4 regions of the Thermopolyspora sp. NPDC052614 genome follow, and region 2 is predicted to be linked to each of the others. Evidence: riboswitches for the same ligand, from Rfam matches in the RefSeq annotation. Region 2 holds a riboswitch; each other region holds the start of a gene.
What was found. A riboswitch is a leader RNA that binds a small molecule or an ion and turns the genes downstream of it on or off. The one in region 2 is predicted to bind cobalamin.

Region 1 (7,164 bases), on a different contig from region 2:
GGCATGGGATGGGGGGCCGTACGGCCGCGGCTCGGGTCGCCGCGGCCGTACGCCGGAGGCTCAGCGGATCTCGGCGCGCAGGCGGCGGGCTACATCGACCATGGTGCGCAGGGCGGCCTCGGTCTCGGCGTAGCCGCGGGTTTTCAGGCCGCAGTCGGGGTTGACCCACAGCAGGCCGGGGTCCACCGAGGCGACGGCGGTGCGCAGCGCGGCCTCGATCTCCTCGGCCGTCGGCACCTGGGGGGAGTGGATGTCGTACACCCCCGGCCCGATGCCGCGCCGATAGCCGGCAGAGCGCAGCTCGTCCAGCAGTTCCATGCGGGAGCGGGCCGCCTCGACGCTGGTGACGTCGGCGTCGAGCTCGCCGATGGCGTCGATGATCTCGCCGAACTCGGCGTAGCACATGTGGGTGTGGATCTGGGTGGTGTCGGCGACGCCTCCGGTGGCCAGCCGGAACGCGCCGATGGCCCAGGCGAGGTAGTCCCGGTGGGCGGCCCGGCGCAGCGGGAGCAGCTCGCGCAGCGCGGGCTCGTCGACCTGGATGATGCGGATCCCGGCGGCCTCCAGGTCGCGGATCTCGTCGCGTAGCGCCAGCGCGACCTGCCGCGCGGTGTCGGCCCGTGGCTGGTCGTCGCGGACGAACGACCACGCCAGCATGGTCACCGGGCCGGTCAGGATGCCCTTGACCGGTCGTTTCGTACGGGACTGCGCATAGGTGACCCACTTCACCGTCATGGGCGCGGGCCGGGAGACGTCGCCGTGCAGGATCGGCGGGCGCACGTACCGGGTGCCGTAGGACTGCACCCAGCCGTGCTCGGTGGTCGCGTAGCCGTCGAGCAACTCGGCGAAGTACTGCACCATGTCGTTGCGTTCCGGCTCGCCGTGCACCAGCACGTCCAGACCCACGTCCTCCTGAAGGGCGATCACCCGGTCGATCTCGGCGCGCATCCGCCGCTCGTACTCGGCCTGGTCGATCGTTCCGGCCCGCAGCTCGGCGCGGGCCCGCCGGACGTCGCCGGTCTGCGGGAACGACCCGATGGTCGTGGTGGCCAGGACGGGCAGGCCCAGACCGGCCCGCTGCGCGGCACGGCGACGTTCGAACGGGGAGCGCGACGTGCCCTGTCCCAGCGCCTCCAGCCGAGCCCGCACCCGCGCGTCCACGACGCGCTTCACCCGCGTCGCGGGTCTCGTTCTGTGCCCTTCGCGCAGCGCCCGGCCGATCGCCGTCACCTCGGCGGTCTTCTGCCGGGCGAAGGCCAGCCTCTCCCGTAGACGCGGGTCCAGGCCCGTCTCGGCGTCCAGGTCCAGCGGGACGTGCATCAGCGAGCAGGAGGTGCTCACCACCAGCCGGTCGGTGAGCCCGAGCAGGGTCGCGCACAACGACACCGCCCTGTCGACGTCGGCCCGCCACACGTTGCGGCCGTCCACGACCCCGGCGACCAGCGTCTTGCCCGGCAGGCCGCCCGCCGCGGCCAGCGTCTCAAGGTTGCCCGGCCCCGCCACGAAGTCCAGGCCGATCGACTCCACCCGGGTTCTCGCCAGCACCTCCAGCGCGTCGCCGATCTCGCCGAAGTATGTCGCCACCAGCAGCCGTGGCCGGCTGGGCAGCGCCCCCAGGCGCCGGTAGACGCGCCGCAGCGCGGCCAGTTCCCCGGCGGTACGGTCGGCGGCCAGCACCGGCTCGTCCAGTTGCACCTCGGCCACGCCGGCGCCGGACATCCGCTCCAGCAGCTCGGCGTACACCTCCGTCAGCTCGTCCACCAGTTCCAGCGGGGCGAATCCCGGCACGGCCGGCTTGGCCAGCAGCAGGTAGGTCAGCGGGCCGACCAGCACCGGGCGGGTCCGGATCCCCAGCGCGGCGGCCTCGGCGTACTCGCTCAGCGGTTTGCGCCAGTCCGGCCGGAACCGGGTGGCAGGCCCCAGCTCAGGGACCAGATAGTGGTAGTTGGTGTCGAACCATTTGGTCATCTCCAGCGGCGGCACCCCGTCTGTCCCTCGCGCCATCGCGAAGTACGGGTCGTCCAGGCCGGCGAACCGCTCAGGTGTCGCGCCCAGCATGACGGTGGTGTCCAGCACGTGGTCGTACAGCGAGAAGACGTTGGACGGGACGGCGTCCAGCCCGGCTTCGGCCATCTGTCGCCACATCTGCCGCCGCACCTCGGCGGCGACCTCCTCCAGCCGACCGGCGTCGGCGCGACCGGCCCAGTGATCCTCGATCGCCCGCTTCAGCTCCCGGCCGGTGCCGATGCGGGGATACCCCAAAACGGTCGTGGTGACCTGACTCATGGCGTCCTTCCCTCGACTGTGCCATGCCGGTCCACAGGCATCGGGAAAGGCCGCCACCGGTCCTCCCGCGAGACCATGGACCACCGCGCGCCACACGGGACGCACGGGCGGCGGGCAGGTCTTCGGACTCGTGGGCGTCGTGCTCGTTCCTACTGGCCGTCGCTTCCCAGACGGACATCCCGTCCAGTGCTCATGACGGCGGTCGTTCCCACTCACCGCTGCGGGGCAGTCCCGGAATTCCACCGGGTTCCCTCTTACGACGCCCGCCGCCGCACGGCGCCGGGCGAACCAACCGCGCCGCCAGCATAACCCCCCGATTCGGCCCGGCGACATCGGCCTGGCCCGAAGCGCCGCCTGATCGCCGCCGCGCGACAGGGCCGCCGGCCCCGGACCGGACGGCCGATCCGCCGCTGGTGGCGGAAGGGCCCTCGTGTCATGATGGCGCAAAGGCGAGCGCGGACGAGGAAGCCGGTGTGAGACCGGCGCGGTCCCGCCACTGTGATCGGCGAGCGGATCCCCACTGAGCCACTGCCCCTGGGGGTGGGAAGGCGGGGACGAGCATCGACCCGAGAGCCAGGAGACTCACGCGGTCGCCTCCTCAATGAACTGGGGCGGATCTCCCCGGAGAGGAGCGGATCGGCGTGCCCGACGAGCCGAGGGAACGTGCCATGTGCCCGTGGCGCGCGGTTGCCGCATGGGCGGGCGCCCGGTGGCCTTCGTCGTGCGACTCCCCCCGCATGCCGGTAGTGCCGCCCCGTTGTGCACATCCCGTGAGAGGAACCGTCCATGACGGGCAGACGTCCCCTGTCCCTGCTGCTCGCCCTGCTGTCCGCTCTCATCTCCGCCGCGCTGGTCGCCGCCTGCGGAGCCGCTCCCACTGATGACGCGACCACCGGCCGGGCGACCGCCCCGGCCACGGACTCCGCGCCTGCCGCGGGATTCCCGGTCACCATCGACAACTGCGGTGTCACCACAACGTACGAGAGTCCGCCGCGGCGGGCGGTGTCGATCAACCAGCACGCCACCGAGGTGATGCTCGCGCTCGGCCTGGAGCAGTCGATGATCGGCACCGCCTACCTCGACGACAAAATTCTGCCCGAGTACCAGGCGGCGTACGACGGCGTGAAGGTGCTGGCCAAGGAGAACCCCTCCTACGAGGCGCTGCTGGCCGAGGAGCCCGACTTCGTGTACGGCGGCTTCGCCAGCGCCTTCGACGCGAAGGAGGGCCGCGCTCGTGACGCGCTGGGCAAGGCCGGCATCAAGACCTACCTGAACATCGAGGAGTGCCCGAGCGGCCCGGTGACCATGCCCATGATGGACCAGGAGATCCGCAACGTCGCCAAGATCTTCGGCGTGCCGGATCGGGCCGAGAAGCTCATCGCACGACTGCGCGCCCCCTTGAGCGAGGTCCAGGAGAAGCTCGCCGGAGTGACGCCGGTCAAGCTGTTCGTTTACGACAGCGGTGATAAGACCGCGTTCACCGCCGGCGGCAAGGGCATCGGCAACGAGATCATCAAGGCGGCGGGCGCCGAGAACGTGTTCGCCGACGTGGATAAGGCGTGGGGCGACGTGTCGTTCGAGCAGGTGGCCGAGCGGGCGCCCGAGTGGATCGTCATCTACGACTACGGCGACCAGCCGGTGGCCGACAAGAAGAAGTTCCTCTTGTCGAATCCGGCGCTCGCGGACGTACCGGCGATCAAGGAGGAGCGGTTCGCGGTGCTGCCGCTGTCGTCGGCGGTGCTCGGCGTGCGGGTGCCGTCGGCGGTGGACTCGCTGGCCCGCCAGATCCACGCGGACAAGTTCAAGTGAGTGAGCTTACCGAGGCGGCGCGGGGCGTCGACGCGCCGGCCGCCGTCGCGCTGCCGCCGCGGCGGCCGGGGCCGCCGTATCCGCTCGTGATCGGGCTGCTCGTGCTGCTGCTGGCCGCGGCGGGCACGGCGGGCATCGCGGCCGGGTCGATCAGCCTGCCGGCCGGGCAGGTGTGGGGGATTTTGCTGCACCGTATCCATCCGGCGCTGGCCGACCAGGTCTGGACCCCGGTGCGGGAGACCATCGTCATGGACGTGCGGCTGCCGCGCGTGCTGCTGTGCGGGGTCATCGGGGCGGGCCTGTCGGTCTGCGGGATGGCGCTGCAGGCCCTGGTGCGCAACCCGCTGGCCGATCCGATGTTGCTGGGCGTCTCCTCGGGCGCCAGCGTCGGTGCGGTGGGCGTGGTGGTGTTCAACCTGACGCTGTTCGGGGCGTTCTCGCTGCCGTTCGCCGCGTTCGCCGGGGCGCTGGCCGCGCTGGTCGCCGTCTACTTCCTGGCCAGGTCGGGCGGGCGGATGACGACGGTGCGGCTGGTGCTCGCCGGGGTGGCGACCGCCGAGGTGCTGTCGGCCGTCGCCAGCTTCCTGGTGGTGACCTCCGGCGATCCGCACAAGGCGCAGTCGGCGGTGCGCTGGATGCTCGGGGGCCTGGCGGGCACCACCTGGGCGATGGTGGGCGTGCCCGCTGCGGCCGTCCTGCTGGGCACCGCCGTGCTCCTCGGCGTCAGCCGTCCGCTGAACCTGCTGCTGGCCGGGGAGGAGGCGGCCGCCTCGCTGGGACTGGACGTGCACCGCTTCCGGGCGGCGTTGTTCGTGCTGGTCGCCATGGTGATCGGGACCGTCGTCGCGGTTAGCGGGACCATCGGGTTCGTCGGGCTGATCATGCCCCATGTGGTGCGGTTGCTCGTCGGCGCCGACCATCGGCGGGCGCTGCCGGCCACCGCGCTGCTCGGGGCGGCGTTCCTCATCCTGGCGGATCTGTTCGCGCGGACTCTGATCACGCCCGAGGAGATCCCGGTGGGGATCGTCACGGCCCTGGTCGGCGGGCCGTTCTTCCTATGGCTGATGAGGAGGCGGGCGCGGTGACGGCGCGGGCGGCCGAGCTGGCCGTACGAGAGGTGTCGGTGCGCGTCGGCGGCAAGGATCTCGTGCGCGGGGTGAGCCTGGACGTGGCGCCTGGTGAGGTGCTCGGGCTGGTTGGTCCCAATGGCGCGGGCAAGTCGACTCTGTTGCGCACGCTCTACCGGGCCCGGCGGCCCACCTCCGGCCGGGTGCTGCTCGACGGGCAGGACGTGTGGCGGATGCCGGGCAGGTGGCTGGCCCGGCGGCTGGCCGCGGTCCTGCAGGAGACCGGCGGCGACTTCGACCTGACCGTCTACGACGTGGTGGCCATGGGTCGCACCCCGCACAAGCGGGCGTTCGCCGGCGACGACGCCGACGACCGGACGATCATCGCCGAGGCCCTGGAACGGCTCGACGTGGCCGGGCTGGCCTATGCGCCCTTCGACCGGTTGTCGGGCGGCGAGAAGCAGCGGGTGCTGATCGCGCGGGCGCTGGCGCAGCGGCCGGGCACGATGGTGCTGGACGAGCCGACCAACCATCTGGACCTGCGCCACCAGTTCGACGCGCTGCGTCTGGTGCGCGGGCTCGGGGTCACCACGGTGGTCGCGTTGCACGATCTCAACCTCGCCGCCGCGTTCTGCGACCGGATCTGCGTGATGCACGGCGGCGAGGTGGTGGCGCTTGGCACCCCGCGCCAGGTGCTGACGCCCGCCCTGCTCGCGGACGTCTACCGGGTCGAGGCCGAGGTCACCCCGCATCCGGAGACCGGCATCCCCCATGTGATTGTGAAAACCGGAGGGGGTGACGCCGCGAACTGAAGACCCCGCGCGATTGGCCGGACGCCGTCCCGGTGTTGTCGTCACGCGCTTCAAAGGAATTGGAGTCCCGCGACCAGGTAATGGTTTCGACCGGCGCCTCCGGAAACGATCGCCGCATCCTTTGGCGATTTGGCCGCATTCGGGTCATTCATTACTGTTCATGGCGGCGGCGCGAGCGGCCGGCGCAACGTGAACTCCGGGTACGGACGAGCGGGCTGCTCGGCCGCAGCGGGCCGGCCGAAAAGGGTACGCTCGCCGAGCCGAAACTGGCATTTCGGCGCACCACATGCTGCCTTCATCGCCGGGTGCCTGACGGGATCAAATGCGACTACTGCGCAGCGCTTCCAAAATCAATTCCTTGAAGTCGCGACGCTTCCGTGCTTCAGTAGTTGCCATAGACTAGCAACTGCATATCACTTGCAGTAGTGCGTGATATGCACGGCCGAAGGAGGACACACATGAGGCACGCCGGTTTCGCCGAGCCCGAGGACCTGCAGTCCTGCGTGAAGTCCCACACCCCCGCGGTGGACGCGCCGTTCGAGTGGCGTGAGGAAGAGGACGACGAGTAGCCGCCGTCGGCGGTACGGCCGGGGCCCTCGCCGGTCCCGGCCCCCGGGGGAACGACGGCCGGCCATGACGGCCGTCCACGATGGCCACAGGTGAGAGGAGCCGCGTGCGACGACCCCGCCCACTGGTAGACGAGGAACTCGGGCTGATCAGCAGGATCCGGCGGGATCGGCCGCGCGCCCCGGTCGTCCCGAGCATGATCTCCTACTCCGCCTACCCGGCGAGCCACCCGGATACGGCGTCCGTCCACCAGGTGACCGGCGGTGCGAGCCTGGGCGACGACGACGCGGCGCGCAAGGCCGCGATCGGCGAGGCGGTCGAACGCCACTGCGCCGACCACGTCCCCGATGGGCTGATCCGTGCCGGGTTCCGCACGCTGGCCGAGCCCGCCGTCGATCCCCGGACGTTCGCCCTCTACTCCAAGGGCCAGTACGAGGCGCGGGGCTTCCCGTTCACGCCGATGACGGCGGATCTGGAGATCGCCTGGACCGCCGCCGAGGACCTGGACGGCGGACGCGTCCTGGTGCCCGCCTCGCTGACGTACGTCAACTACTTCCGCGGCCCGCGCCGGGAGGAGCCGCCGACGAACTACCCCGTGCTGGCCGGGACGGCGGCCGCCGACT
Region 2 (7,164 bases):
CGAGCTCCCGCAGGTGATCGGCGGGGTCGAGGCGGGCGTACCCGCTCGCCACCTGGGCGTTGAGCACCCACTCCCGCGGCCCGATCCCGCCGCCGAGCACCGCCGAGGAGATCATGCGCCAGCCCGGCCCGAACTCCCACAGCAGCGAGGCGAGCCGTGCCCCGTCCTCCTGCCGGTAGGCGAGCGTCATCGGATGCGGAACCGGTTCTGCCATGGACTACCTCGGCGGCTACCCGCCCTCGGGGCGGACCAGGTGGATCAGGGGGCGGTCGCCCGGCCCGGCCTCGACCCGGACGCGGGCGCCGAAGTGCTCGGCCAGCGACGTCGCCGTCAGCACCTCGGCGGGCGGCCCGGCCGCGACCGGGCGGCCCTGCGACAGTAGCAGCACCGCGTCGGCGTACTGCCCGGCGAGGCTCAGATCGTGCAGGACGGCGACGACCGTGAGGCCGTCGGCGAGCCGGAGGCGGTCCACCAGTTCGAGCACCTGCTGCTGGTGGCCGAGGTCGAGGGCGGTCGTCGGCTCGTCAAGCAGCAGGATCGGCGCCCGCTGGGCGAGGGCGCGGGCGAGCACGACCCGCTGGCGTTCGCCGCCCGACAGGTGGGCGAGGCGGCGCCGGGCCAGCGCCGCGAGCCCGAGCCGGTCGAGCACCGAGGCGGTGATCTCCCGGTCGGTGCGGCCCTCCCGCCCCAGATAGGAGATGTACGGCGTGCGCCCGAGCAGCGCGTAGTCGAACACGGTCATGTCGGGCGGCAGCGACGGCGTCTGCGGCGCGTAGGCGAAGAGCCGGGCGCGTTCGCGCAGGCTTCCGGCGTGCGCGGGCTCGCCGTCCACGAGCACCGCGCCCGCGTACGGCACGACCCCGGCGATCGCCTTGAGCAGCGTGGACTTGCCCGCCCCATTGGGCCCGATCACGGCCAGCCAGGCCCCGCCCGGCACGGTCAGCTCGACGCCGGACAGCACCGGCTTCCCGCCGAGATCCACGCCCAGCCCTCGCACCGCGAGCCCGCCGACCGTCTTCCGCGCCGCCTCGTTCCGTCCCTCGCGGGCGGGGGCGCTCACGTCTCCACCGACCGGGTGGCGCGCAGGACGGCGACGAAGAAGGGGGCGCCGACGAAGGCGGTGACCACGCCGATGGGCAGCTCCGCCGGGGCCACGACGGTACGGGCCACCAGGTCGGCGACGACCAGGAACGCGGCCCCGCCGACGAGCGAGAGCGGCAGCACGATCCGGTACGAGCCGCCCGCCAGCCGCCGCACCACGTGCGGCACCACCACGCCGACGAAGCCGATCAGCCCGCTCACCGCGACCGCGGCGGCGGTGGCGAGCGACGCGGCGGCGAGGACCACGAGCCGGACGCGGGCCACGTTGACGCCCAGCCCGGCCGCCTCCTCGTCGCCGACCGACAACACGTCGAGCAGCCGCCCGTGCAGCAGCATGACGGCCGTGGACGCGACCGTGTAGGGCGCGATCACCGCGAGCTGCTCCCAGCTTCCGCCGAGGTCGCCGAGGATCCAGGCGTACACGCGCTGCAGCTCCTCGACGTCGAGCTGCTGCACGAACGTCTGGATCGCGGTGAGGAACGACATGACCGCGACGCCCGCGAGCACGAGCGTCGCCGTGCCGCCGCCGTGCACCGCCGTGCGGCCCAGCGCGTACGCCAGGAAGACCCCGCCGACGGACCCGGCGAACGCGGCCACCGGCACGGCCGCGTTCCCCGCCTCACCCGGCAGGAGCACGACGGCGAGGGTGACGGCGAGCCCGGCCCCGGCGGCGGCGCCGAGCAGGTAGGGGTCGGCGAGCGGGTTGCGGAACACGCCCTGGTAACCGGCCCCGGCGATGGCGAGCAGCCCGCCGACGACCACCGCGGTCAGCACGCGCGGCAGCCGCAGCTCCAGCAGCAGCGCCTGCTCGACCGGCGACAGCCCCGGGTCCACCGTGACCAGCGGCAGCCGGTCGAGCAGCGTCAGCAGGACTCCCCTCACCGGCATGTCGGCGGCCCCCACGAGCAGCCCGGCCGTCATCGTGGCCGGGAGCAGGATCACCGCCACAAGCACCGGCAGCACCCGCGCCCGCCGCCCCGGCACGGCCACGGCCGGACGCCGGAGGAACCCGGAAGGCGCGGAGGCCGCAGGCTGCTCGGCGACAGCGGTGTGTTCGGAGGCGGCGGAGTGCTCGGACGACGCGCGACGGACGCCCATGGATCAGCCGGACGCTTCGCGCACGGCCCCGCCGACGGTCTTGGCGAAGTCGACGACGCGCGGCCCCCAGCGGGAGGCGATGTCGTCGTCAAGGCCGATCACCCGGTCGTTCTTGATCGCCGACAGGCCGGACCAGCCCGGCCGCTTGGCGAGGGTGTCCCGGTTCTGCCCGCAGCACTTCGCGGTGGCGAGGAAGATCAGATCCGGGTCGGCCTTGGCGATGAACTCCGTCGACAGCTTGGGGTAGCCGCCGCTCGCGTCCGGCGCCTCGTCGGCGATGTTCACGAGCCCGAACAGGCCGTAGACCCGGCCGATGAACGTGCTGGACGTCACCGAGTACGGCGTGGTGTCCACCTCGTGGTAGAAGCTCAGCTTCTTGTTCTTGGGGGCCTCGGCCGCGAGCCGGTCCAGCTCCCGCTTCATGCCGTCCGCGACCTCGCGCGCCTTGTCCGCGTTGCCGGTGGCGGCCCCGAGGTCGGCGATCTGGTCGTACGCGTCGTCGAAGTCGGCCGCCGACGGCTCGACGAGCACGGGCACCTTGACCTTGCCCAGCTCGGCCACGATGCCGCCCACATCATTGGTGATCACGACCAGGTCGGGCCGCTGCTCGACGATCGCCTCGACGTTGGGCTTGAATCCCGACAGCGAGGTCTTCGGCGCCTCGGCCGGGAAGTTGGAGCGTTCGTCCACGGCGACGACCTGCGGCCCGGCGCCGATCGCGAACAGCGTCTCGGTCGCGGTCGCCGAGAGCGAGACGATCCGCTCCGGCCGCGCGGCGATGGTGACCGCGCCGTTGCCGGCCTGGACGGTGACGGGGAACGCGCCGGACGCGGACGCGGTGGCGGCGGGGGGTGCGGACGAGGGGGCGGGTGCGGAGTCCTGTGCCTGGCCGCAGGCGGCCAACCCGAGGACACCCAGCAACGCGCTCGCCAAGGCCAGCCGTACGGGCCTCACGAGATCCTCCAGGGGTTGCCGGGAATCGAGGGACCCGTGCGGACGGATCACCCTTTTCCACGAGGGTTGATGTCGTCGGCGCGGTGCCCAGGCGACCTGGCTCGCCCTCACGGGCATGACAGTTGCGGGACAGCACCGGACTCCCACCGGATTTCGCTGAGCACAGCGCGTCCCTGGCACGGTATCAACCCCTGATCGCCCCATCCAGCCGCGGGTCGGGCTTCGGACGGCGGCCGAGCGGCGGCACCGACCGGGCCCCGGCGAGCCCCCCGTACGGCGGGGAATCGGCGACCGGCATGATGGTCGAATATGGCTGAGTTGATTCTGCTCCGGCACGGCGAGACCGAGTGGAGCCGCGACCACCGGCACACCGGCCGCACCGACGTCCCCCTGACCGGGCGCGGCGAGCAGCAGGCACGGCTGCTCGCCCCCGAGTTCGCCGGCCACCGCTTCGCGCTGGTCCTCGTCAGCCCGGCGCTACGCGCTCGCCGTACGGCGGAGTTGGCCGGCCTGACCGCCGGGAACGGCGCGGCGGCCCCGGAGCCCGACCCCGACCTGTGGGAGTGGGACTACGGCGGCTACGAGGGCGTCACCACGGCCCGGATCCGCGAGGACCGGCCCGGCTGGTACCTGTGGCGCGACGGGGTCATCCCGGGCGGCCCCGAGCATCCCGGCGAGACGATCGACCAGGTGGGGGCACGCGTCGATCGCGTCATCGCCCGGGTCCGGCCCGTCCTCGCCGACGCCAACGCCGAGGCCGACCCCGACACCGACGACGGCGGCGGCGGGAACGGCGGCGATGTGGCCGTGGTCGCGCACGGTCACCTGCTGCGGGCGCTGACCGCGCGCTGGCTCGGCCTCCCGCCGCGGGACGGCCGCCTGTTCCGGCTCGACACCGGAACGATCAGCGCCCTCGGTTTCGAGCACGGCGAGCCGGTGATCCTCCGCTGGAACGCCCCGGTGCGCTCGCCGTGAGGCGGCACACGCCGGAACGCTCAGACGGTGGCGACCTGCTGCGGCTGCGGACCGCGCCCGGTGAGCCACTCCAGCACCTTGCGGTGCCCGCGGCGGGCGTCCTCGAAGTGCCCCCAGCGCCAGTAGCGGGGCTGGTCGCGCACGCCGGTGACCCAGGTGCGGTAGGCGACGGCCCGCTCCTCGCCCGTCTCCCCCGTGGCCGACTCCGCCGGCGCGGCCACGCCGTAGGTACGGATCACGACACGGCCGCCCGGTGCGAACAGCACGTCGTCGGCCACGGGGTACAGCGTCATCCGGTCCAGCATCAGGGCCCCCACGATGTCGTCCAAACAGATGTCCGAACGCGTGTCGTCGTCGCGATGGACGGGTCCCAATGTGCCGGACTCGACGATGATCCGGGTTACACCACCACCGCACCCGCGTTAATCGGATGCGGTCAATGTTAATAAGCGGTTACGCCAGCAGGTTGTCGAACTCGCCGTCCTTCACCCCCATGACGAGGGCCCGGATCTCATCTCGCGTGTAGATCAGGGCGGGGCCCTCGGGGAAGCGGGAGTTCCTGACGGCGATGTCACCGTCGGGGAGCTCGGCGAGCTCCACGCAGTTACCGGTCGAGTTGCTGTGGATGCTCTTGCGCCACCGGACCCCGTCGAGGTCGCTGGCCGGCATCCCGTTGTACGTCTGCTGCATCTACATCTCTCTGAGAATGTCCCCGAGTATCTCAGCGGTGCCGCCTGGCGTGGTGCTCTCCACGCACAACTGCTCCATCGCGGTGAGGTACGGGTCGATGTCCTCACGCTTGTCCAGGTATAAGGCACCCCAGAGCTGCTCGACGTAGACCACGTCCGACAGGTCGGACTCTGGAAAACGCAAGATTGTGAACGCCCCGCCTTCGGCGGCGTGCATGCCGAACTTGAACGGCATCACCTGGATGGTGATGTTCGGCAGAGTCGAGACGTCCAGCAGGTGCTGGATCTGCTCGCGCATGATGTCGGGGCCGCCGATCGGCCGCCGGAGCGCCGCTTCGTCGATCACCGCCCACAGCTTCGGCCCGTCCTTGCGGCCGAGACGCTCTTGCCGCTGCATGCGCATATGCACGCGGCGTTTGAGCTCCTCCTCCGAGCCATCCGGATATCCGAGCTGGATGACCGTGCGGGCGTACGCCGCGGTCTGCAGCAGGCCGGGCACGAACTGCACCTCGTAGGTGCGGATCACGGCCGCGGCCTCCTCCAGGCCGACGTAGGTGGTGAACCAGCTTGGCAGCAGGTCGCCGTACTTGTGCCACCAGCCCGGCGTGTTCGCCTCACGGACCATCTCCAGCAGGCTACGGCGTTCGGCGTCGTCGTTGACGCCGTAGAGCGTGAGCAGGTCTTCGACGTCACGTGTCTTGAAACCGACCCGGCCGAGCTCCATTCGGCTGATCTTGGACTCCGAGGCCCGGATATGGAATCCGGCCACCTCGCGGGTGAGTCCTTTTTGCTCGCGCAGCCGCCGAAGGCTGGCACCGAGCATGATGCGCCGAACTGTGGAGCCGGAACCCGGCGGATCTATGGACACGTCACTTTCCTCCGGTTGTGGACTGCATCACACAGTCTGTCAAAGATCGCGCGTGGGCTCCCCTTTCAGATTCAGGGTTCCTTGAGACAACGGTAGCGCGTGCACGAGGCTCTTGCACGTGCATTCGCTCTTGCACTTGCACATGATGTTGGAGCATCCTTGTTCCCATGCATTCCACGGACCTGACGCGTGGACAGAGCAAGCCGGCCTTCGACTGGTGGCCCCCGCTCGGCTGGTGGCCCGACCCCGCCCGCGATCTGCTGGGCGGGCGCTTCCACGACCCCGCCGCCACCGCCACCTTCGCCCTCCCCGCCCGTCCGGAGGTGGCGCGGACCGCGCGCACCTTCGCGATGAACACGCTGTGCGGCTGGGCGATGGAGGACCTCGCCGAAGGCATGGGGCTGGTCGTCTCCGAGCTCGCGACCAACGCCCTGCGGCACGGCCTGGCGCTCGCCGCACCCCGCGCGGCCGAGCCGATCCGGCTCTCGCTCATCCGCCGCGGGTCCCTGGTGGCCTGCGCCATCGCCGATCCGGGGACGACGCCGCCGGTGCTGCGGCACCCCGCCCCGCTGGAGCCCGGCGGACTCGGCCTGCACATCGTCGACTCGCTCAGCGTGCGCTGGGGATGGTCGCCGCTGACCCCCAGCGGCAAGGCGGTCTGGGCCATCCTGGAGACCTGCGCCGGGCCCGCCGCCGCCTGCTTCTGAAGATCTTCCTGTTAATGGTGGGACTTCTGCGTTCCCCAATTTTTCCCGAGTTTCGCGGGCTTCCGCGAAGAGCATTGACGACTTCCGATAAGTGGAGAACAGTTCCCGGTAACGGGAATCGCCGCAGACGTCCGCACGGCGTGCGAGGGCCCGGGACCCGGCTCGGCCGGGCGACGGGTGCCGGAGGACGGAGGCGTCCCGACCTGATCCACGGCACGTCCTGCTCGTAATCGATCCGCGGAGAACATGTAGATGACGGGATCCATGTCGTACCTGGGCATCCCGTCACACCGGCTGCGCCGGGAGACCCCCGCGCCGCCGTCGGCACGGGCGGAATCGGTGTGGATTCCGGCAGGCAGATCCCGAACAAGGGTGATCTGCATTACGGTGGCTTTCTGGTCGGTCCCGCAAGACCTATGAGAGATCTGTGATGGACGATCACCTACTCGGCTGGCTGACGACCCTCGACGAAGACCGGCTCGCCCGCGTTCTGGCCAATCGGCCGGACGCCATCGCGGCCCCCTGGCCCCGGCGTTTGAACACCCTCGCCGAGCGCCTCATCGACAATCTCGCGGTCATGGAGGTCATGCGCGGCCTGCCGCTGCCGCCGCTCGAGCTGCTGCAGGCGTGCCTGGTGATCGGCGACCGCGCCACCGAGGACGAGCTCGCCCGCTTCCTCGGCGTACCGACCTGCGAGGTGCGGCCCTGGCTTGAGCACGTGTACGACCACGCGCTCGCCTGGCCCGGCCCCGACGGGCGCATCCACCTGGCC
Region 3 (7,164 bases), on a different contig from region 2:
CACCGCGATGCCGACGGAGGCGGAGACGAAGTTCTGCACCGCCAGGCCGGCCATCTGCACCAGGTGGCCCATGGTGGACTCGCCGGAGTAGGCCTGCCAGTTGGTGTTGGTGACGAAGCTGACGGCCGTGTTCCAGGCGATGTGGTCGGTCACCGGGGGAAATCCCAGGCTGAGGATCAGCTTGTCCTGCAGCCGCTGGAAGGCGTAAAGGAACAGGATGGAGATCGCGGAGAAGGCCAGCACGCTGCGCGCGTACCCGCTCCAGCGTTGTTCGGCGTCCGGCCGCACCCCGATGAGACGGTAGATCACCCGCTCGGCGGCGAGGTGCCGGGTTCCGGTGTAGACGCGGTACATGTAGTCCCCCAGTGGCCGGTGCGTGGCCGCCAGGGCGAGGATGAGGGAGGCGATGAACAGCAGTCCCGCCGTCGTCGAGCTCATCAGAAACGCTCCGGGAACAGCAGGGCGGCGACCATGAAGATCACCAACAACACGACCACGATCAGGCCGACGGCGTTGACGGCGCTCATAGCCGCTCCACCGCCCGTACGGCGAGGCTCAGGATCACGAAGATCGCGATTGTCAGGGCGACGAAGATGACGTCGGCCATCCCCACTCCTCACGTTCTGCCGTCACCGGCGGATTCGCCGGCCGTCGAAAAGATGAAATACGGCCTGAGTGGTGATGTGGGGGATCTTGACGGGTTCTCTACGGTGATGGAGCGAATTTTGACGCCGCCCATACACGGCCGACGCACGCCGTCGGTCCAGCGGAGGGCGTATGGAAGACGTAAAAATCAGGGTGATAGGCGTAGAGAACGCGTCAAGAATGTCCTGAACGGTCGGCTCCCGGATTTCCTGGTCATATACCACTGTTCCAACGGTCAGTGGATGGCGAGGTGCCGGGCTGGAAGCTGGTGATCGCGTTGGCGCGCGGGCGGTTGCGGATATATCTGGGGGCCGCGCCCGGAGTGGGCAAGACCTACGCGATGCTGAGCGAGGGCCGCAGGGCCCTGCGCCGGGGCCGGGACGTCGTGGCCGGGTTCGTGGAGACGCACGGACGGGCGAACACCGCCGCCCTGCTGGAGGGCATCGAGACCATCCCACGCAGACGCATGGTCCACCGGGGCGCCACCTTCACCGAACTCGACCTCGACGCGGTGATCGCCCGCCGGCCCAGGATCGCGCTGATCGACGAGCTGGCGCACACCAACGTGCCCGGCGCGCGCAACGCCAAGCGATGGCAGGACGTGGAGGAGATCCTGGACGCCGGCATCGACGTCATCTCCACCGTCAACGTCCAGCACCTGGAGTCGGTCAACGACGTCGTGGAACGGATCACCGGGGTGCCGCAGCGCGAGACGGTGCCGGACGAGGTGGTGCGCCGCGCCGATCAGATCGAGCTGGTGGACATGTCGCCCGAGGCGCTGCGCAGGCGGCTGGCGCACGGCAACGTGTACACGCCGGAGAAGGTGGACGCCGCCCTGTCGAACTACTTCCGGGTGGGAAACCTGACCGCGTTGCGCGAGCTGGCCCTGCTGTGGGTCGCGGGAAGAGTCGACGAGCAGCTCGAACGCTACCGGGCCGAGCACGGCATCGGCGGCACCTGGGAGGCCCGCGAGCGGGTGGTGGTGGCGCTGACCGGCGGGCCGGAAAGCGACATCCTGATCCGTCGCGCGGCGCGGATCGCCGCGCGCACCAAGGGGGCCGACCTGCTGGCCGTACACGTCACCCGATCCGACGGCCTGTCCGGCGGAGGGGACGGCGCCGACCTGGCCCGCCAGCGCACCCTGGTGGAGAGCCTGGGCGGCACCTACCACCAGGTCGTCGGCGACGACGTCCCGGACGCCCTGCTGGACTTCGCCCGCGGAGTCAACGCCACCCAGCTCGTGCTGGGCGCCTCCCGGCGCGGCCGGTTCGCCCAGGTGCTCGCCCCGGGCGTGGGTGTGGAGACGACGGCCAGATCCGGGCCCATCGACGTGCACATGGTCACGCATCCCGAGGCGCGGCAGGGACGGCGCAGGCGGTCCCGCTCGCGCGCCGCGCTGACGCGCAAGCGGCGCGCCGTCGGCTGGGCGGTGGCGTTGGCGGGCGCCCCGGCGCTGACGGCCACGCTCCTGCCGTTCCGGGACGTGCTCGCGCTGCCGAGCGAGATCCTGATGTTCCTGCTGCTCGTGGTCGGCGTCGCACTGGCCGGCGGGCTGTGGCCGGCGCTGACCGCCGCGATCGGAGGCTCACTGCTGCTGAACTACTTCTTCACCATGCCGTTGCACGAGTTCACCATCGCCGCCCCGGACAACCTCTTCGCGCTGATCGTGTTCGTGGTGGTGGCCGCGGCGGTGAGCGCGATCGTGGATCTGGCCGCCCGGCGTACCCGGGAGGCGGCGCACGCCACCGCCGACGCCGAACTGCTGTCCACCCTGGCCGGGCACGTGCTGCGCGGCGAGGCGGCCCTGTCCTCGCTGCTGGACCGGATGCGCGAGACGTTCAACCTGGCCTCGGTGACGCTGCTGGAGCGCAGGCCCGGCACGGTGCAGGGGCCGGACGACCAGTCCGACCCCGACGCGTGGCGGATCGTGGCCACGTCCGGCGGCCCCCCGTGCACGTCCCCCGGAGCGGGCGACACCGACGTGGTCATCGACGACAATCTGATGCTGGCCGCGCGGGGGCGGCTGCTGGCGGCGTCGGACCGGCGGGTGCTGGAGGCGTTCGCCGCCGAGGCGGCCGTGGCCCTGCGCCAGGAACGCCTCGCCCGGGAGGCCGAGCAGGCCCGGCCGCTGGCCGAGGCGGACAAGATGCGCACGGCGCTGCTTGCCGCGGTCAGCCACGACCTGCGTACGCCGCTGGCCTCGGCCAAAGCCGCCGTGGAGAGCCTGCGCGCCCGCGATGTCGACTGGTCGCCCGACGACCGGGAGGAACTGCTCGCGACGGCCGACGAGTCGCTGGGCCGGCTGGACCGGCTGGTCGCGAACCTGCTGGACATGAGCCGGTTGCAGGCCGGCGTGCTCGGAGCGGCCCGGCAGCCGGTGGCGCTTGAGGAGGTCGTGCCGCGCGCGGCGGACGATCTGGGCACGGCGCGGGGGAGGATTCTGACCGAGGTCTCGATGGACCTGCCCGAGGTGCTGGCCGACCCGGTGCTGCTGGAGCGAGTGCTGGTCAACCTGATGTCCAACGCCGTGCGTTACTCGCCGCAGGACACCCGCATCCTGGTCACCGCGAGCCGGCACGGCGCCCACCTGGAGATCCGGATCATCGATCGCGGACCGGGCGTCCCACCGGAGGCGCACGAGCGGATCTTCCTGCCGTTCCAGCGGCTCGGCGACCGGGACACCCATGTGGGCGTGGGCCTGGGCCTGGCGCTCTCCCGCGGGCTGACCGAGGCGATGGGCGGCACACTGGTGCCGGAGGAGACCCCTGGCGGAGGGCTGACGATGATCCTCACCTTGCCGATCGCCGACGAGGCGGTCGCCGAAGAGGCGGAGCGGGGGCGGACGTCCGCGTGACCCGCATCCTGATCGTGGACGACGAGCCGCAGATCCTGCGGGCGCTGCGGATCAACCTCGCCGCCCGGCACTACGAGGTGGAGGTGGCCGCCGACGGCGCCGCGGCGCTGCGCAAGGCCGCCGACACCCACCCCGACCTCGTGCTGCTCGACCTCGGCCTTCCCGACATGGACGGCGTGGACGTCATCCACGGGCTGCGCGGCTGGAGCACCGTCCCCATCGTCGTGCTCTCCGGCCGCGCGGGCAGCCAGGACAAGGTGGACGCCCTGGACGCCGGCGCCGACGACTACGTCACCAAGCCGTTCGGCATCGACGAACTCCTGGCCCGCGTGCGCGCGGTGTCCCGCCGCGCCGCCATGACCGAGGCCGAGACGGCGCGGGTCCAGATCGGCGACCACCTGGTGGACCTGGTGGCCAAGTCGGTCTCCGGCGGCGTACGGCTGACGCCCACCGAGTGGCACATGCTCGAACTGCTGATCCGCAACCCGGGCAAGCTGATCAGCCAGCGGCAGATGCTGACCGAGGTATGGGGAGCGCAGTACGTCCGCCAGTCGCACTACCTGCGGCAGTACATGGCCCAGCTCCGGCGCAAGCTGGAGCGGGATCCGGCCCGTCCCCGTCATCTCATCACCGAGCCGGGAATGGGGTACCGATTCCTTCCCTGAGCTCCCCGCTCGGCTCCGCTGTCGGCTCCGCCGGACGACACCGTGTGTGACACGCTTCGCACCACGAGATGTTGGGTGTGACTTTTCAGATCAGCTCTATATATGGTGTTCCCTGCAGCCGGTTCGGTTACCCAGCCAGGGTGGCCGAGGCAAGAGGGAACCCGGTGGAAATCCGGGACTGCCCCGCAGCGGTGAGTGGGAACGACCGCCGTCAAACGCACTGGGCCAAGGGCCTGGGAAGCGACGGCCAGTAGGCAGCGAGCAGCACGCCCACGAGTCCGAAGACCTGCCGGCCGCGGCCGTACACGATCCACCGTGTGCGGTGGCTCCGAGGCCGCGCGGGACGGCCGACGGCACCGGGCGCGAGGGCTGTGCGGTCCCTTGCCGGAGCCTCCTGCGCGTGTTCTCGGTCATGACCGAGTTCACGAGGGGAGAGCGCAGTGACGGTCACCGGGGATCCGACCACCGACCCGGCCGAGGCGACGCCGGAGAATCCCGCCGCGCCCGCGCCGCGGCGGGTCCAGATGCACGTGCGCAAGCGCAACGGCACGACCGAGCCGGTCGACGTCAACAAGATCGTACGTGCGGTGGGACGCTGGGCCGACGATCTGACCGACATCGACCCGATGCGGGTGGCCACCAAGACGATCAGCGGCCTGTACGACGGGGCCACCACCGCCGAGCTGGACCGGCTGTCGATCCAGACGGCCGCCGAGTTGATCGGCGAGGAACCGCAGTACTCGCGCCTGGCCGCGCGGCTGCTGTCCGGCTACATCGACAAGGAGGTCCGCGGCCAGGGGGTGGCCTCCTTCAGCCAGTCGATCCGGCTGGGCCACGCCGAGGGGCTCATCGGCGACGAGACCGCGACGTTCGTCGCCGCCAACGCGCGTAAGCTCGACGACGCCATCGACCTCTCCGCCGACCTGCGGTTCGAGTACTTCGGGCTGCGCACGGTCTACGACCGCTACCTGCTGCGGCATCCGTCCACCCGGCTGGTGGTGGAGACGCCGCAGTACTGGCTGCTGCGCGTGGCGTGCGGGCTGGCCGAGACGCCCGCCGAGGCCATCGGCTTCTACCGGCTGATGTCGTCGCTGGCCTACCTGCCGAGCTCCCCGACGTTGTTCAACTCCGGCACGCGACACACCCAGATGTCGTCCTGCTACCTGGTCGACTCGCCCCGTGACGAGATCGGCTCCATCTACGAGCGCTACGCGCAGGTGGCGCAACTGTCGAAGTTCGCCGGCGGGATCGGCATCGCCTGGTCCCGGGTCCGTTCCCGGGGCGCGCTGATCCGCGGCACCAACGGCCACTCCAACGGCATCGTCCCGTGGCTGCGCACCCTCGACGCCTCCGTGGCCGCCGTCAACCAGGGCGGGCGCCGCAAGGGCGCGGCCTGCGTCTACCTGGAGCCCTGGCACCCGGACGTGGAGGAGTTCCTGGAGCTTCGCGACAACACCGGCGAGGACGCCCGCCGTACCCACAACCTCAACCTGGCCAACTGGATCCCCGACGAGTTCATGCGCCGCGTCGAGGCCGACGGCGTGTGGTCGCTGTTCGACCCCGACGAGCTCCCCGAACTGCCCGACCTCTGGGGTGAGGCGTTCGACGAGGCCTACCGCGCCGCCGAGCAGGCGGGACGGTACGTCCGGCAGGTCAGGGCCCGCGACCTGTACGCCAGGATGATGCGCACCCTCGCCCAGACCGGCAACGGCTGGATGACCTTCAAGGACGCCGCCAACCGCCTGTGCAACCAGGCGGCCGAGCCCGGCAACGTGGTGCACCTGTCCAACCTGTGCACCGAGATCATCGAAGTGTCCAGCGACGCCGAGACCGCGGTCTGCAACCTCGGCTCGGTCAACCTCGCCGCGCACCTGACCGTCGGCTCCGGGACGGCGGGCGTCGACTGGGAGCGGCTGCGCGCCACCGTCCGCACCGCGGTCACCTTCCTGGACCGCGTGATCGACATCAACTACTACCCCAGCGAGCAGGCGGCGGCGTCCAACCCGCGCTGGCGGCCGGTCGGGCTTGGCGTGATGGGCCTGCAGGACGTCTTCTTCGCGCTGCGCCTGCCCTTCGACTCGCCCGAGGCCAAGGAATTGTCCACCCGCGTCTCCGAGGAGATCTACCTGTCGGCGCTGGAGACCTCCGCCGCCCTGGCCGAGCGTTTCGGCGCCCACCCCGCCTACGACCAGACGTGGGCGGCGCGCGGCCGGCTCCACCACGACCTTTGGGGTGAGAGCGGCACCCAGACCGAGCGCTGGAACGCGGTGCGCGAGCGGATCGCCGCCCACGGCCTGCGCAACTCGCTGCTGATCGCGATCGCTCCCACCGCCACCATCGCCTCGATCGTCGGCGCCTACGAGTGCATCGAGCCGCAGGTGTCCAACCTCTTCAAACGTGAGACCCTCAGCGGCGAGTTCCTGCAGATCAACAACGCGCTGGTGGCCGAGCTCAAGACGCGCGGCCTGTGGAACGAGCGCGTCCGAGCGGCCATCAAGCAGGCCGAGGGCTCGGTGCAGGGCATCGCCGAGCTCCCGGAGGACGTGCGCCGGTTGTTCCGCACCGCGTGGGAGCTGCCGCAGCGCGCGCTGATCGACATGGCCGCCGCGCGTGCGCCGTACATCGACCAGAGCCAGTCGCTCAACCTCTTCATGAGCGCCCCGACGATCGACAAGCTCTCCTCGATGTACCTGTACGCCTGGAAGTCCGGGCTGAAGACCACCTACTACCTGCGCTCGCGCCCGGCCACCCGCATTCAGCAGGCCACCGTCCCCGTCGCGAACAAGTCCGAGGACGCCCTCGCCTGCTCGCTGGAGAACCCCGAGTCCTGCGAAGCCTGCCAGTAACCCGCCGCGACCGTTCGGAGACCCTGATGCTGCTCGATCCTGGCATGAGCCTGACCCTGCGCCCCATGCGCTACCCGCTGTTCTTCGACCGCTACCGCGACGCGATCAAGAACACCTGGACCGTGGAGGAGGTGGACCTGTACTCCGACCTCAA
Region 4 (7,164 bases), on a different contig from region 2:
GAGGGGGTGAAGACGGCGTCGTCGCGGTGGATCGCGCCCAGGATGGGGTACGCGGCAAGCGCCGAGCGGCACAGTTCCTCGTGGCGGGGGGAGCCGACGCGGTTGAGGATGACGCCGCCGAGCCGTACGCGGGGGTCGAAGGTGGCGAAACCGTGCACGACCGCCGCCACCGAGCGGCTCTGCCGGGACACGTCCACGACCAGCACGACCGGCGCGTCGAGGAGGCGGGCGACGTGGGCCGTCGAGGCGAAGTCGTCATCGCCCCGGCCGTCGAAGAGCCCCATCACGCCCTCGACGATCGCGATGTCGCAGTCCCGTGCGCCGTGCAGGAACAGCGGTGCGATACGGTCCTCGCCCACCAGCCACGGGTCCAGGTTTCGCCCCGGGCGGCCGGTGGCGAGGGCGTGGTAGCCGGGGTCGATGTAGTCCGGGCCGACCTTGTGCGGCGAGACCCGCAGGCCGCGGGCGCGCAGTGCGGCCATCAGGCCGGTGGCGACCGTCGTCTTGCCGCCACCGGAGCTGGGCGCGGCGATGACGAGACGCGGGACGGCACGCGTCACCACTCGATGCCTTTCCGTGCGCCGTGCAGGAACAGCGGTGCGGTACGGTCCTCGCCCACCAGCCAGGGGTCCAGGTTTCGCCCCGGGCGGCCGGTGGCGAGGGCGTGGTAGCCGGGGTCGATGTAGTCCGGGCCGACCTTGTGCGGCGAGACCCGCAGGCCGCGGGCGCGCAGTGCGGCCATCAGGCCGGTGGCGACCGTCGTCTTGCCGCCGCCGGAGCTGGGCGCGGCGATGACGAGACGCGGGACGGCACGCGTCACCACTCGATGCCTTTCTGTCCCTTCTGCCCGGCGTCCATGGGGTGGCGTACCTTGCCCATCTCGGTCACCAGGTCGGCCACCTCGATCAGGCGGTCGGGGGCGTCCCGACCTGTGATCACCACATGCTGGTTTCCCGGGCGGGTCGTCAGCGCCGTTACGACGTCGTCCAGGTCGAGCCAGCCCCAGTTGAGCGGATAGGTGAACTCGTCCAGTACGTAGAACCGGTAGGTTTCGGCGGCCAGGTCCCGTTTGATCTGCGCCCAGCCCTCCCGCGCCTCGGCCGCGTGATCTCGCTCGGTGCCGGGCCGCTGAATCCATGACCAGCCCTCGCCCATCTTGTGCCAGGCCACCGACCCGCCCTCACCGCTGTCCCCGAGCACCCGCAGCGCCCGCTCCTCGCCGACCCGCCACTTGGCCGACTTCACGAACTGGAACACCCCGATCGGCCAGCCCTGATTCCAGGCTCGCAACGCCATCCCGAACGCGGCCGTCGACTTGCCCTTGCCCGGCCCGGTATGCACCATCAGCAGCGCCCGGTTTCTCCGCTGCCGCGTGGTCAGTCCGTCATCCGGCACCGACACCGGCTTCCCCTGCGGCATCTCCGCCCTTCCTCTCGTGCGTTTGCGCGTACGGCCGCGCTCCTCAGCCGGCCCTTCTATGGGCGCGTACGACCGAGCCCAGGTCGGACAGCGCGTCGAGAGGGACGAGCGCGGCCTGCAACCTGGCGGCCAGGTGCGCGGCGAGGCCGAGCCGTACCGGGCCGGTTTCGCAGTCCACGATCACGCTCGCCGTACCGTGCAGGAGGGCGGCGGCGCGGTCCACGTCGCCGCCGGACGTGGCGCGGCCGTCGGTGACGAGCACCAGGAGGGGACGGCGGGCGGGGTCGCGGAGGCGTTCCACGCGGAGCACCTGGGCCGCCTTGATCAGGCCCGCGGCCAGGGGGGTGCGTCCGCCCGTGGGCAGGGCGCGCAGCCGGGCCGCGCCCGCTTCGACGGAGGAGGTCGGCGGCAGCGGCACCTCGGCGGTGGTGCCGCGGAAGGTGACCAGGCCGACCTTGTCGCGGCGCTGGTAGGCGTCGAGCAGCAGGCTCAGGACGGCGGTTTTGACGGTGGTCATCCGTTTTCTGGCGGCCATCGAGCCGCTGGCGTCGACGACGAAGAGCACCAGGTTGCCCTCTCTGCCCTCGCGGACGACCTGCCGCAGGTCGTCCTGCCGGAGCAGGAGGCCCGGTCCGGTGCGGCCACGCCGGGCCTGGTGGGGTGCGGCGGCCAGCAGCGTCGCCGTCACGTGGATGTCGTGGGCCTTTCCCTGCGGCAACCGGGCTCCGATGCCCCGGCCGTGCCGGCCTCGCGATCGCGAGCGCCGCCCGGCGGCGCCCTCGCCGACCCCCGGCACCTTCAGCAGGGGCACCCGGTACGGCGCGGCGACGGCGGCGACCTGGCCGGAGCCGTCGCCGGATCGCCGTCCCGTCTCCTCCGGCCGGGCGTCGTCGGCGTCGCGGCCGCCATTCCCGGCGTCCTCCCGGCGGCCGGTCGGGACCCCTGGCCCCTCCGGTTGTTCCGGCGGGGCCAGGGGGCCCGGCCGGGTCTGTTCGGTCGCCCCTGTTTCCCGTTCCTGGCCCGCTGGATCAAGCCCAGAAATATCCGGATTCGTCCCATCGGGCGGCGACTCCCCGCCACCGCCGTCGGGCGGCACGTCATCGTCGGGACCGGAGGTCTGCCTCAGCAGCTCATCCAGCAACTCCTCGTCCAGCCCCGGCGCGTCGAACGGGTCACGCCGCCGCCGGTGCGGCAGCGACAGGCGGGCCGCCGCCCGCACATCCTCGGTCGTCACCGCGTCCCGGCCGTGCCAGGCCGCGTGCGCGATCGCCGCGTTCGCGGTCACCAGATCGGCCCGCAACCCGTCCACCTCGAACGCCGCGCACACCGTCGCGATCTGCCGCAGCCGCGCGTCCGGCAGTCGCACCGCGCCCACCCGCGCCCGCGCCTCGGCGATCCGCCGCGCGAGCCGCGCCTCCTCTTCGGCCCACTCCGCCGCGAACCCCTCCGGATCCGCGTCGAACGCCAGCCTCCGGCGTACCACCTCGGCCCGCTCGCCGGGATCCCGCGACGCCCGCACCTCCACCGTCAGCCCGAACCGATCCAGCAACTGCGGCCGCAGCTCGCCTTCTTCCGGATTCATCGTGCCGACCAGCAGAAAACGGGCAGCGTGCCGTACCGAGACCGACTCCCGCTCCACATAGCAGGTGCCGAGCGCCGCCGCGTCGAGCAGCAGATCCACCAGGTGATCGTGGAGCAGATTGACCTCGTCCACATACAGCACCCCCCGATGGGCGGCGGCGAGCAATCCCGGCTCGAACGCCTTCACCCCCTCGGTCAGCGCCCGCTCCACGTCGAGCGACCCGACCAGGCGATCCTCCGACGCCCCGACCGGCAGCTCCACCAGCGCCGCGGCCCGCCGCAGGCGATGCTCGCCGGGCTCGTGCGGCCCGTCCGGACACGCCGGATCCGGCGCGCCGGGATCACAGGCGAACCGGCACCCGGACACCACCTCCACCTGCGGCAACTGCGCGGCAAGCGCCCGCACGATGGTCGATTTGGCGGTCCCCTTCTCCCCGCGCACGAGCACCCCGCCCACCCTCGGCGAGACCGCGTTGAGCACCAGCGCCAGCTTCAGATCATCGAGCCCGACGACGGCGCTGAACGGATAGGTGACGGTCACGAAGCGGCCTTCCCCTTGATGCGTACGCCTTGACGTGCACCTTGACGTGTACGCCGCCGACCGGCGGCGGTGACGGTCACGTCGCGGCTGTGTGGTTGACGTAGTGGTTGACGTAGGCGACCCGCCAGCCCTCGCCGGCGAGGGCGATCTCGGTGGCGGACAGCGGCGCGATGTCGAAGCGCGCGGCGGGCACGATCCCGACGCCGAGCGCGTGGCCGAGCGCCGCCCGGATGACGCCGACATCGCACACCACGACGACGTCGGGCGTGACGCGCATGGCGTCCATCCAGGCCGCGACCCGCACCGACATCGATCGAAGGCTCTCACCCCCGTGCGGCGCCGCGTCCGGATCGGCGAGCCAGGCGGCCAGCGCCTCCGGCTCCTCCTCGGCGATTCGCGCGTACGGCCGGCCGCGCCAACGCCCCGCGTCCGCCTCCGCGAGATCGACGGCCACCTGCGGCACCATCCCCAGCGCGTACGCGGTCTGCGACGCGGCCCTGGCGGGGGAGACCCAGACCTTCCGCCCGGGCTCCCCGCCGAAGACCCTGCCGTCCGCCTTGGCGAGACTCGCCGGGTCGGCCTCGTCGTCGCCCGGAAAGCAGGCACCCCGCATGCCCCGCGTGGTGGCATGCCGGATGAACAACACGCCGCCTACCCGGCCGCGGCGGTCGCCGGTCGCCGGGCCGCCCGGTCGGTGACCCACCCGAACAGCACGCCGAACGCCGCCCAGAACACCAGTTGCGTGCCCAGCGACGCCATCCTGAACTCCCACAGCAGCGTCGCCGGGAAGCCGTCGGGGACCTCGTTGATCGCCGGAAGCAGCAGCCACGCGGCGATCACCGGCACCAGGAAGGCCGCCACCGCCGCCGCCCAGCGCTGCCACGGACCCGAGTCGACCCTGCGCGCCGTCCCCACCGCGATGACCGTGGCGGCCAGGCCGACCAGGACCATCACCACGTAGAGCGCCGTACGACCGTTGATCGTCTCCGGATTCCCCACAGCAGGCGGATTAGCCGGATATTTCAGGAACGGCACGAGAATGACGGCGAGAAACGCCACCCCAGCGGAAACCACCGCCAGCAGCCCGTCGTCCCGCGGCCCGACCCGGCCACGCACCCCGGCGTACACCAGCGCGAAGATCCCGCCGACGGCGAGCCCGTAGAGCCCGGTGGCGAGGAACAGCCCGGCCTTCTGCACCGGCCTGCTCACCACAACCTCGTCCCCGTGCGAGTGACCGCCCTCCTCGGCATGCCCGTGACCGGCCTCCCCGGCCGAAGCGGCACCGGCCTCCTCCAGCGCGATCGCGGCGTCCACCCGCGGCTCACCCACGAAGAAGGCGAACGCGCCCGCGACGAATCCGGCCAGCAGGCCCACCAACAGGCCCCTGACCAGCAGGGTTCGAACCACGCCCGCCCCTAGTGGCAGGGCACGCCGAGCAGGTGCCGCCCGTCGTGCATGAGCTCATGCAGAAGCGCTCCTGCCTGTGACACGGCCCCGTTGTCCATCAATACGAGATAGGCGATCAGCAACAACACAGGTACGGCCAGCAGCCATGGACGCAGCCGCGGCAACGGAATGGACGTAGGAGCGGACATGCCACTCATCAGAGTGCCTCCCCAGGGATAGACGCGTCCCGAACAGTGAGGTCACAACAGCCCAAGCGACCTGGCTCCCGGGATCCGCATCCCGGATACAGTGGCGCGTCCGCACCGGCCTCTCACCGGATTTCCCTTGGACTCTCGTGAAATCATCCGCAACGTACCTTTTTGTACGGTCCGCGTCAACGAACCGTCCCGCACGGCCGTCCACCCGGCCACCACACGCGACCCCGAACGTGGAGGAGGGATCCATGGACTCGGCACCCCGATCGGCTCACGTGACACACCCACGCGCCGTGCATCGGGCGAGGACGGCGGTTACGGCCTGTGGATTCTCGACCAGTTGGCCGATGTCTACATCACTACCGACGATCAAGGCAAGACGGTAGGCGCGCTGACGCATGCGAAGGCGATCCTGGGGAGGGTTATCCCTCCCCTGGGTGGGCCTGTCGGATAGCGCCGACTTCTCCGATCAGCGGTGCAGGCCGAGCCCCAGCACCGTGCATGCCTTGGCCGTGTGATCGAGATGATGACGAGGGCGGGGTCGGCCGACGTGTTGGCGCTGGTTCAGCCGACGATCGCGGCTGCCTTCGACTTGGCCTCGCGTACCTCGCGTAGCGCGCCGGACCAGGCGATGAGCTGGTCGAGCATGCCGTGGACCGCGACGTCGAGGCCCTCCGGCGGGACGAAAGCGCCGGTGGAGAACGAGGGGAGCAGCGGGATGGCGGGCTGGGTGCGGACCGTCGCCACCTGGAGTTCGGAGAGCACGAGTCGCAGTGCCTCGGCGGCTCGGACGCCTGCGGCCCACCCGCCGTAGCTGATGATGCCGGCGGCCTTGTCGTTCCACTCCCGGTAGATGTAGTCGAGCGCGTTCTTGAGCGCGCCGGGGAAGGAGTGGTTGTACTCCGGGGTGAGGAACACGAAGCCGTCGAAGCCGTCGATCAGTGCCGACCAGTTGCGGGTGTGGTCGTGCTCGTACTGCTGGTGGGTCGGATTTCCGGCCTCGTCGAGGTTGCCGAGACCGTGGCGGGCGAGATCGATCAGTTCGTAGTCGGCGCCGCCGTGTGCGCGTGCCGTCTCCATCGTCCAGGCGGCGATCTGCTCGCCCCGACGTCCGGGTCGGGTGCTGCCCAGGATGATGCCAATGCGGAGTGCCATGATGCTCCTTCCATGGGAGTTGTCACGTCAACTCTAGGACTAGTGGAGTTGATGTGACAACTCGCCTGTCCGGTATCATTTGCGCCATGGCGGAGACTCGTACGCTGAAGCCCGAGGAGTGGGAGCTCTGGGACCTCTGGACGCGCGCCCAGCGCCTGCTCGTCCGGGAACTCGACCGTGGCCTGCAGCGTGACTGCGGCATCTCGAAGGCCGAGTTCAGCGTGCTGATGACGCTGTGGCAGGCACCCGGCCGCCAGATGCGCGTCGGCGAACTCTCCGCCTCGCTCGACTGGGACAAGAGCCGCGTCTCACACCAACTGACGCGTATGGAGAACCGCGGCCTCGTGCAGCGGACCCAGTACGGGGCAGACGGCCGCCGCGCGGGGATCGGATTGACCGCCGAGGGCCGCCGCGCCACGCAGGACGCCATCGGCGTCCACGCCGGCAACATCCGCCGCTACTTCCTCGACTTGCTCACCCCTCAGCAGGCCGCGGAAATCCGCGCCTGGAGTGGTCGGCTGATCGACCGCATCGAGCCACACCGCAGCGAAACCACCGGCGACGACGCCGCTTAGCAAGCTCCGTCGGCTCTGTCCGCCGGGTCAACGACCAGGATGCCGATGGGGTGACGAAGCTCATGGCGTGGCTTCCCGCCGTGGGCGGCCTCCTCGTCCTCCGCTGCCGGGCCCGCGCCGCCGGGCTCTGATCGGGGCGTCGGCCTTACATCGTTATGGGGGCGATGGCCTGGGCAGGTGGCCGGGTGGAGGGCGAAGGAGGGGGTTTCGATGGCCGGCGAGGGCGACAGACAGGACGAGCGACGCAGGCTGCGCGAGCAGAACAAAGGCACCACCTTCGACCCCGATCTGC

Region 1: another riboswitch for cobalamin. It lies ahead of metE (5-methyltetrahydropteroyltriglutamate--homocysteine S-methyltransferase); the one in region 2 lies ahead of AB0K60_RS10865 (ABC transporter substrate-binding protein).
Region 3: another riboswitch for cobalamin. It lies ahead of AB0K60_RS20915 (ribonucleoside-diphosphate reductase subunit alpha); the one in region 2 lies ahead of AB0K60_RS10865 (ABC transporter substrate-binding protein).
Region 4: another riboswitch for cobalamin. It lies ahead of AB0K60_RS28650 (CbtB-domain containing protein); the one in region 2 lies ahead of AB0K60_RS10865 (ABC transporter substrate-binding protein).

What each region holds. Positions count from the first base shown of each region.
Region 1 covers NZ_JBFATZ010000009.1:195,096-202,259, forward strand. The annotation lists gene metE (5-methyltetrahydropteroyltriglutamate--homocysteine S-methyltransferase) at 61-2,286, opposite strand; cobalamin riboswitch at 2,403-2,543, opposite strand; cobalamin riboswitch at 2,746-2,870, shown strand; gene AB0K60_RS20930 (ABC transporter substrate-binding protein) at 3,073-4,095, shown strand; gene AB0K60_RS20935 (iron ABC transporter permease) at 4,092-5,180, shown strand; gene AB0K60_RS20940 (ABC transporter ATP-binding protein) at 5,153-5,974, shown strand; gene AB0K60_RS20945 (YcaO-like family protein) at 6,648-7,164, shown strand, end outside.
Region 2 covers NZ_JBFATZ010000004.1:279,990-287,153, forward strand. The annotation lists gene AB0K60_RS10850 (adenosylcobinamide amidohydrolase) at 1-214, opposite strand, end outside; gene AB0K60_RS10855 (ABC transporter ATP-binding protein) at 230-1,060, opposite strand; gene AB0K60_RS10860 (iron ABC transporter permease) at 1,057-2,022, opposite strand; gene AB0K60_RS10865 (ABC transporter substrate-binding protein) at 2,203-3,153, opposite strand; cobalamin riboswitch at 3,225-3,345, opposite strand; gene AB0K60_RS10870 (histidine phosphatase family protein) at 3,463-4,128, shown strand; gene AB0K60_RS10875 (hypothetical protein) at 4,149-4,421, opposite strand; gene AB0K60_RS10880 (DUF397 domain-containing protein) at 4,582-4,818, opposite strand; gene AB0K60_RS10885 (helix-turn-helix transcriptional regulator) at 4,819-5,640, opposite strand; gene AB0K60_RS10890 (ATP-binding protein) at 5,853-6,392, shown strand; gene AB0K60_RS10895 (helicase-associated domain-containing protein) at 6,823-7,164, shown strand, end outside.
Region 3 covers NZ_JBFATZ010000009.1:186,917-194,080, forward strand. The annotation lists gene kdpA (potassium-transporting ATPase subunit KdpA) at 1-438, opposite strand, end outside; gene kdpF (K(+)-transporting ATPase subunit F) at 438-527, opposite strand; gene AB0K60_RS20905 (ATP-binding protein) at 923-3,499, shown strand; gene AB0K60_RS20910 (response regulator) at 3,496-4,164, shown strand; cobalamin riboswitch at 4,267-4,473, shown strand; gene AB0K60_RS20915 (ribonucleoside-diphosphate reductase subunit alpha) at 4,605-7,010, shown strand; gene AB0K60_RS20920 (ribonucleotide-diphosphate reductase subunit beta) at 7,037-7,164, shown strand, end outside.
Region 4 covers NZ_JBFATZ010000016.1:148,360-155,523, reverse strand. The annotation lists gene AB0K60_RS28680 (cobyrinate a,c-diamide synthase) at 1-560, opposite strand, end outside; gene AB0K60_RS28675 (hypothetical protein) at 557-820, opposite strand; gene cobO (cob(I)yrinic acid a,c-diamide adenosyltransferase) at 817-1,419, opposite strand; gene AB0K60_RS28665 (VWA domain-containing protein) at 1,463-3,541, opposite strand; gene AB0K60_RS28660 (histidine phosphatase family protein) at 3,618-4,154, opposite strand; gene AB0K60_RS28655 (CbtA family protein) at 4,193-4,948, opposite strand; gene AB0K60_RS28650 (CbtB-domain containing protein) at 4,957-5,136, opposite strand; cobalamin riboswitch at 5,186-5,308, opposite strand; gene AB0K60_RS28645 (NADPH-dependent FMN reductase) at 5,707-6,297, opposite strand; gene AB0K60_RS28640 (MarR family winged helix-turn-helix transcriptional regulator) at 6,384-6,872, shown strand; gene AB0K60_RS28635 (hypothetical protein) at 7,083-7,164, shown strand, end outside.